Regions from separate parts of the Mesorhizobium sp. WSM4830 genome, predicted to be linked through region 2. Evidence: riboswitches for the same ligand, from Rfam matches in the RefSeq annotation. Region 2 holds a riboswitch; the other holds the start of a gene.

Region 1 (3,206 bases), on a different contig from region 2:
CGAGCCTATCAGGCCGATGCCGACCAGCGCGATCTTTTCGAACATAGGTGAGGCCATGGTGTCTAGCTTTTCAGGAATGTCGCGAGTGCTGCGACAACGCCGCGATTGGCCTCTTCGGTGCCGATGCTCATGCGCAGCGCGTTGGGAAAACCGTAGCCGGAAACGCGCCGCAATATGTAGCCGCGCTGGCTGAGGTAGTCGTCGGCCGCCGCCGCCGAATGCTTTTTGTCCTCGGGAAAGTGGATGAGGATGAAATTGCCGACGCTCGGCGTCACCCGCAGCCCAAGCCCCTCCAATTGCTCGCTCAGCCAAGCCAGCCAGGTCTCGTTATGCGCGACGCTGCGTTCGATGTGGGCGCGGTCGCGGATCGCCGCGATGCCCGCCTCGATCGCCGTCGCATTGACGTTGAAGGGTCCCCGCACGCGGTTGATCGCGTCGATCACGTGCATTGGCGCATACATCCAGCCGATCCGCGCGCCGCCCAGGCCCAATTTCGAGAAAGTGCGGGTCATGACCACGTTTTCCGCGCTGCCCACCAACTCGACGCCGGCTTCATAGTCGTTGCGCCGGACATATTCGGCGTAAGCTGCGTCCAGCACCAGAAGCACGTTTCGCGGCAGGCCGGCATGCAGGCGGCGCACCTCCTGGAACGGCACGTAGGTGCCGGTTGGATTGTTTGGATTGGCAAGGAAGATGGCCCTGGTGCGCGGCGTCACCGCGGCGAGGATCGCATCGATATCGGCGCGTTCATCGGTCTCCCTGACCGTTACCGGGACGGCACCGGCCGACTGTATGTAGATCTTGTAGACCATGAAGCCGTGTTCGGTGATGATGGCTTCGTCGCCGGGCGCGAGATAGGTCTGCGCGAGCAGGCCCAGAATCTCGTCGGAGCCGTTGGAGCAGACGATGTTCGCCGGGTTGAGCCCGTGCACCTCGGCGATCGCTTCCCTCAGGCGCCTGGCGCTGCCGTCGGGGTAGACCGCGAGCTTGTCGGCGACCGCGCGCGCGGCCTCTATCGCCTTTGGCGAAGGACCGAGCGGGTTCTCATTCGCCGACAATTTGTGGACCTTGGCGACACCTTCAGGCGCCGCGCTCTTGCCGGGCACATAGGCTTCGATGTCCATGATGCCGGCGCGGGGCCTTGGACGTGTCTGATCCGGTGTCTGGCTCATTTCATGAAATCCGTCGAGAGTGCCTCCATCCGGAAGCCGCAGCGGAAATACAAGCCGTGGCCCGGAATGTCGAGGGCCGGCAATTCGGGATCAAGAACTTGCCGTTGACGAAGCCATGCGTCGGTCCTAGAAGAGCAGCGAAAGTTCCGTGGTGATTTGGCCGGTCGGCTTGCAGCCACGTTAAACAACTTGCTAAAGGGCCGTTTGCATCTTGTAACCGGCTTTGCGAAGGCATGGCCGGTTTTTTGTTGCCCTGACTGGCTGTTGCCCAGACCGGTGGACAACTGAAGGCCGGGCAAGGAGATGTGATGGTCGCTTTGCGCGCGCGAAAAACCAACAACGAGGCCGACCAGCCGTCGAGCCCGGTGTTGCGTTTCGGCGCCGACAAGCCGCTCAAGCTCGACGCCGGCACGCTGCTGTCGCCGTTCCAGATCGCCTACCAGACCTATGGCACGCTCAACGACGCCCGCTCCAACGCCATCCTCGTCTGCCATGCGCTGACCGGCGACCAACATGTCGCCAACACCAATCCGGTGACCGGAAAGCCGGGCTGGTGGGAAGTGCTGATCGGCCCCGGCAAGATCATCGATACCGACCGTTTCTTCGTCATCTCGTCAAACGTCATCGGCGGCTGTCTCGGCTCCACCGGCCCCGCCTCGACCAATCCCGCCACCGCCAGGCCCTACGGGCTCGACTTGCCGATCATCACCATCCGCGACATGGTGCGGGCGCAGCTGATGCTGGTCGAGCATTTCGGCATCGAACAGCTGTTCAGCGTGCTTGGCGGTTCGATGGGCGGCATGCAGGTGCTGCAATGGGCCTCTAGCTATCCCGAGCGCGTCTTCTCGGCGTTGCCGATCGCCACCGGTGCCCGCCATTCCTCGCAGAACATCGCTTTCCACGAGGTCGGCAGGCAGGCAGTGATGGCCGACCCGGACTGGCATGGCGGCAAATATTTCGAGCATGGCAAGCGGCCGGAAAAGGGCCTGGCGGTGGCGCGCATGGCCGCCCACATCACCTATCTGTCGGAAGCCGCGCTGCACCGCAAGTTCGGCCGCAACCTGCAGGACCGCGAAGCGCTGACCTTCGGCTTCGATGCCGACTTCCAGATCGAGAGCTATCTGCGCCATCAGGGCATGACCTTCGTCGATCGCTTCGATGCCAACTCCTATCTCTACATGACCCGGGCGATGGACTATTTCGATCTCGCCGCCGACCATGGCGGCCGGCTGGCCGATGCCTTCGCCGGCACCAAGACGCGCTTCTGCCTGGTTTCGTTCACCAGCGACTGGCTGTTCCCGACCGAGGAGAGCCGCTCGGTCGTGCACGCGCTGAACGCGGCCGGCGCCTCGGTCTCGTTCGTCGAGATCGAGACCGACCGCGGCCACGACGCCTTCCTGCTCGACGAGCCGGAACTGTTCGCCGCCATCAGAGGCTTCATCGCCTCGGCCGCGCGGGCGAGAGGGCTCGGCGCATGACCCCGAAAAGTTGCGGGCTGTTCGGATCAGGACCATGCGCCAGGCATCAGCGCATGACCCCGACAAGTTGCAGACTTTTCGGATCAGGACCATGCGCCAGGCATCAGAGCATGGCCCCGAAAAGTTGCAGACTTTTCGGATCAGGACCATGCGCCAGGCAAGAGCCGAACGCATGAGCGTCAACCGCGCCCAGCGCGTCGACCTCGAAGTCGTCGCCGACCTCATCCCGCCGCAGTCGCGGGTGCTGGACGTCGGTTCCGGCGACGGCCTGCTGCTCGAATTGCTGCAGGAGACCAAGAAGGTCGACGGCCGCGGGCTGGAACTGTCGCAGCGCGGCGTCAACGAATGCGTGGCGCGGGGCCTGTCGGTCATCCAGGGCGATGCCGACAAGGATCTCCAATTCTATCCCGACAAGGGTTTTGATTTCGTCGTCTTGTCGCAGACCTTGCAGGCGACCCGCAATCCGAAGCTGGTGCTCGACGAGTTACTCCGGATCGGCAATCGCGCCATCGTCTCCTTCCCCAATTTCGGCCATTGGCGGGTGCGCTTTTCGCTG
Region 2 (3,206 bases):
AGCGCCTGCTCGATGTCTTCGAGCAGATCGTCGGTGTCCTCAAGGCCGACTGACAGCCTGAGCGTGCCCGGTCCGATGCCGAGCTCGGCGCGGGCCTCATCGGTCAAGTTCTTGTGCGTCGTCGTCGCCGGATGGGTGATCAGGCTCTTGGCGTCGCCGAGATTGTTGGAAATCAGCACGACGTCGAGTGCGTTCTGGAAGGCAAAGGCCGCCTGCTTGCCGCCCTTCACATCCAGGCAGATCAGCGTCGAGCCGCCCGACATCTGCTTCTTGACCACGGCCGCTTGCGGGTGGTCGGCGCGGCCGGGATAGATGACGCGGGCGATTTGCGGGCGCTCGGCGAGGAAATCCGCGATGCGGCCGGCACTTTCCGTCTGCTGGCGTACGCGCAGCGGCAGCGTCTCCAGGCCTTTCAGCAGCGTCCAGGCATTGAAGGGCGAGAGGCTCGGGCCGGTGTGACGGAAATAGTCATGCAGGTTCTCGTCGATCCATTTCTTGTCCGACAGGACGATGCCGCCAAGACAGCGCCCCTGGCCATCAATATGCTTGGTCGCGGAGTAGACGACGATGTGGGCGCCGAGCTGCAGGGGTTTCTGCTGCAAGGGCGTGGCGAAGACATTGTCGACGATCAGCCTGGCGCCAATCGAGTTGGCAAGTGCGGCGACGGCGGCGATGTCGACCACTTCCAGCGTCGGATTGGTCGGGCTTTCCAGGAAGAACAGTTTGGTGTTCGGCTTGACCGCTTTTTGCCAATTGGCGATGTCTGTGCCGTCGACCAGCGTTGCCTCGATGCCATATTTCGGCGCCAGCGTCTCGATCACCCAGCGGCAGGAGCCGAACAGTGCGCGCGCCGCCACGATATGGTCGCCAGCCTTGGCGCTGCACAGCAATGCTGCCGTCACCGCCGCCATGCCGGATGCAGTGGCGCGCGCGTCCTCGGCTCCTTCCAGCGCGCACATGCGTTTTTCAAACATGTCCACGGTCGGATTGGCATAACGCGAATAGATGAAGCCCGGCTCCTCGCCCTTGAAGCGGGCTTCCGCCGCTTGCGCCGTCTCGTAGACATAGCCTTGGGTGAGATACATCGCCTCGGAGGTCTCGCCGAAGCCAGAACGCAGCGTCCCGGCATGCACGAGTGCGGTCTGAGGCTTCCAGTCGCGCTTCTTGGTCATCATTCTATCCAAACACCAAAATTGGTCCAAACAACAAAAAACCGGTCGCGAAAGTCGCAACCGGTCCATATGGCCTTGCGGCCCGACGGTCCTTTAGCGACTTGTTTAACGTGGCTGCAAGCCGACCGGCCAAATCACCACGGGATAACGAGCTTTAGACCCGCGCCACGCTTGCGTCAATTGCCGGCATGATTAAGAGGGTTGTACCAAGCAGGTGCCAAAGGCGTCCACGGTCGGACCTGCGACAGAACAAGACCTCGCCCGGCGTTCGAACGGAGCCAGACCCTTGCGGCAGACAGGCATTCTTCCCGATCAGGATATTTCCGCGCTGTTCCAGACGGGCGCGCTGAAATCGACGCGCACGCTCGATGCCGATCAGATCCAGCCGGCCAGCCTCGACCTCAGGCTCGGCGACAAGGCCTGGCGGGTGCGTGCTTCCTTCTTGCCCGGCCCGGACCACAGAGTTGTCGACAAGCTCGACCGGCTGAAGCTGCACGAGATTAACCTCGCCGAAGGTGCTGTGCTGGAAACCGGCTGCGTCTACATCGTGCCGCTGCTCGAAAGCCTGGCGCTGCCCGCGCATATTTCGGCTTCGGCCAACCCGAAGAGCTCGACCGGGCGGCTCGATATCTTTACCCGGGTGATGACCGACCGTGGCCACGAGTTCGACAAGATCGCCGCCGGCTATGAAGGCCCGCTCTATCTGGAGGTCAGCCCGCGCACCTTCCCGATTGTGGTGCGGACAGGCTCGCGGCTGTCGCAGATCAGGTTCCGCACTGGCAATGCGCTCTTGTCGGAAAGCGAGCTGCACGAACTGCACCGCGCCGAGATGCTGGTCGCCACCGAACCGCCCAACATCTCAGGCGGCGGCATCGCGCTGTCGATCGACCTCGACGGCGACAAGGATGGGCTGGTCGGCTATCGCGGCAAGCACCACACCGGCCTGGTCGACGTCGACAAGCGCGCCGCGCAGGATGTCGTCGATTTCTGGGAGCCGCTCTACAAGAGCGGCGCCGGCGAACTGGTGCTCGATCCGGACGAATTCTATATTCTGGTGTCGCGCGAGGCGGTGCATGTGCCGCCGCTCTACGCCGCCGAAATGACGCCCTTCGATCCGCTGGTCGGCGAGTTCCGCGTCCATTATGCCGGTTTCTTCGACCCGGGTTTCGGCCATTCGGCGTCGGGCGGCACCGGCAGCCGGGCGGTGCTCGAGGTGCGTAGCCACGAAGTGCCGTTCATCCTCGACCACGGCCAGATCGTCGGACGGTTGGTCTACGAGCACATGCTGAAACGGCCGCAAGCGCTCTACGGCACAGACCTCGGCTCGAACTATCAGGCGCAGGGCCTGAAACTGTCCAAGCATTTCCGCGCCGCGCGCTGATCTTGTTCGCAAGCCGTCAGCCGCGAAACAGATATTCTTTCGCGGCGCCAAGGCAGCCATGAAACTGACCGATAAAGAGCAGTTCTCGCACTGCCAGTCGCTTCTTCCCCCAAAATCCTCTGGTTTGCTTCTCGTCGTCAAGTGAGGCGCTTGAGCTGGACTGCAAGGGGAAGAATTGCTTGCCGAGACATCCCAGCACATGGGCTCTGGCGGAGTCGATACCGCAGGCCCTGCCATTGTCGTTCAGTCTGTCAGCGCGGAGTGCGGACGTCATGCGATCCGCGTTGCGCATCAGAAAGCTCACTTGCGATTTCGAATAGCCGGTGGCCAGAAGCCGGTTAGTCATCGACATCCGGGCTTCGCGATAGGATTTTGCGCTGCATTGTCCGGCGCTGTAAGCCGCTGGGGAGAAATAGGCGAGGAACAGGACTAAACCTACGAACACGGTGCCAATCCGCAGGCCGTTCATTTTTCGCCCCTGAATTCTGTCACCAGTTTACAATGCCTTCACGGCGACCTTCACCGGCTGCTCGATTTCGAGCGGGTTGCGCAGAGGCAGGCCGAAATCCTGCGCCTCGATCTCGAATACGTCACCGGCCTCGGTCCTGATGCCGTCGGCGAAGGACAGCGTCGCCGTGCCGAACATGTGTACA

The links. A riboswitch is a leader RNA that binds a small molecule or an ion and turns the genes downstream of it on or off. The one in region 2 is predicted to bind S-adenosylmethionine.
Region 1: linked by a shared signal. The riboswitch ahead of metX (homoserine O-acetyltransferase MetX) and the one ahead of AC0L2Y_RS11955 (O-succinylhomoserine sulfhydrylase) in region 2 are both predicted to bind S-adenosylmethionine.

What each region holds. Positions count from the first base shown of each region.
Region 1 is NZ_JBVVQI010000004.1:225,020-228,225, reverse strand. It holds gene AC0L2Y_RS08070 (prephenate/arogenate dehydrogenase family protein) at 1-57, opposite strand, end outside; gene hisC (histidinol-phosphate transaminase) at 63-1,172, opposite strand; SAM riboswitch at 1,311-1,388, shown strand; gene metX (homoserine O-acetyltransferase MetX) at 1,481-2,650, shown strand; gene metW (methionine biosynthesis protein MetW) at 2,823-3,206, shown strand, end outside.
Region 2 is NZ_JBVVQI010000007.1:125,345-128,550, reverse strand. It holds gene AC0L2Y_RS11955 (O-succinylhomoserine sulfhydrylase) at 1-1,175, opposite strand, end outside; SAM riboswitch at 1,246-1,323, opposite strand; gene AC0L2Y_RS11950 (2'-deoxycytidine 5'-triphosphate deaminase) at 1,459-2,553, shown strand; gene AC0L2Y_RS11945 (hypothetical protein) at 2,570-3,022, opposite strand; gene araD1 (AraD1 family protein) at 3,050-3,206, opposite strand, start outside.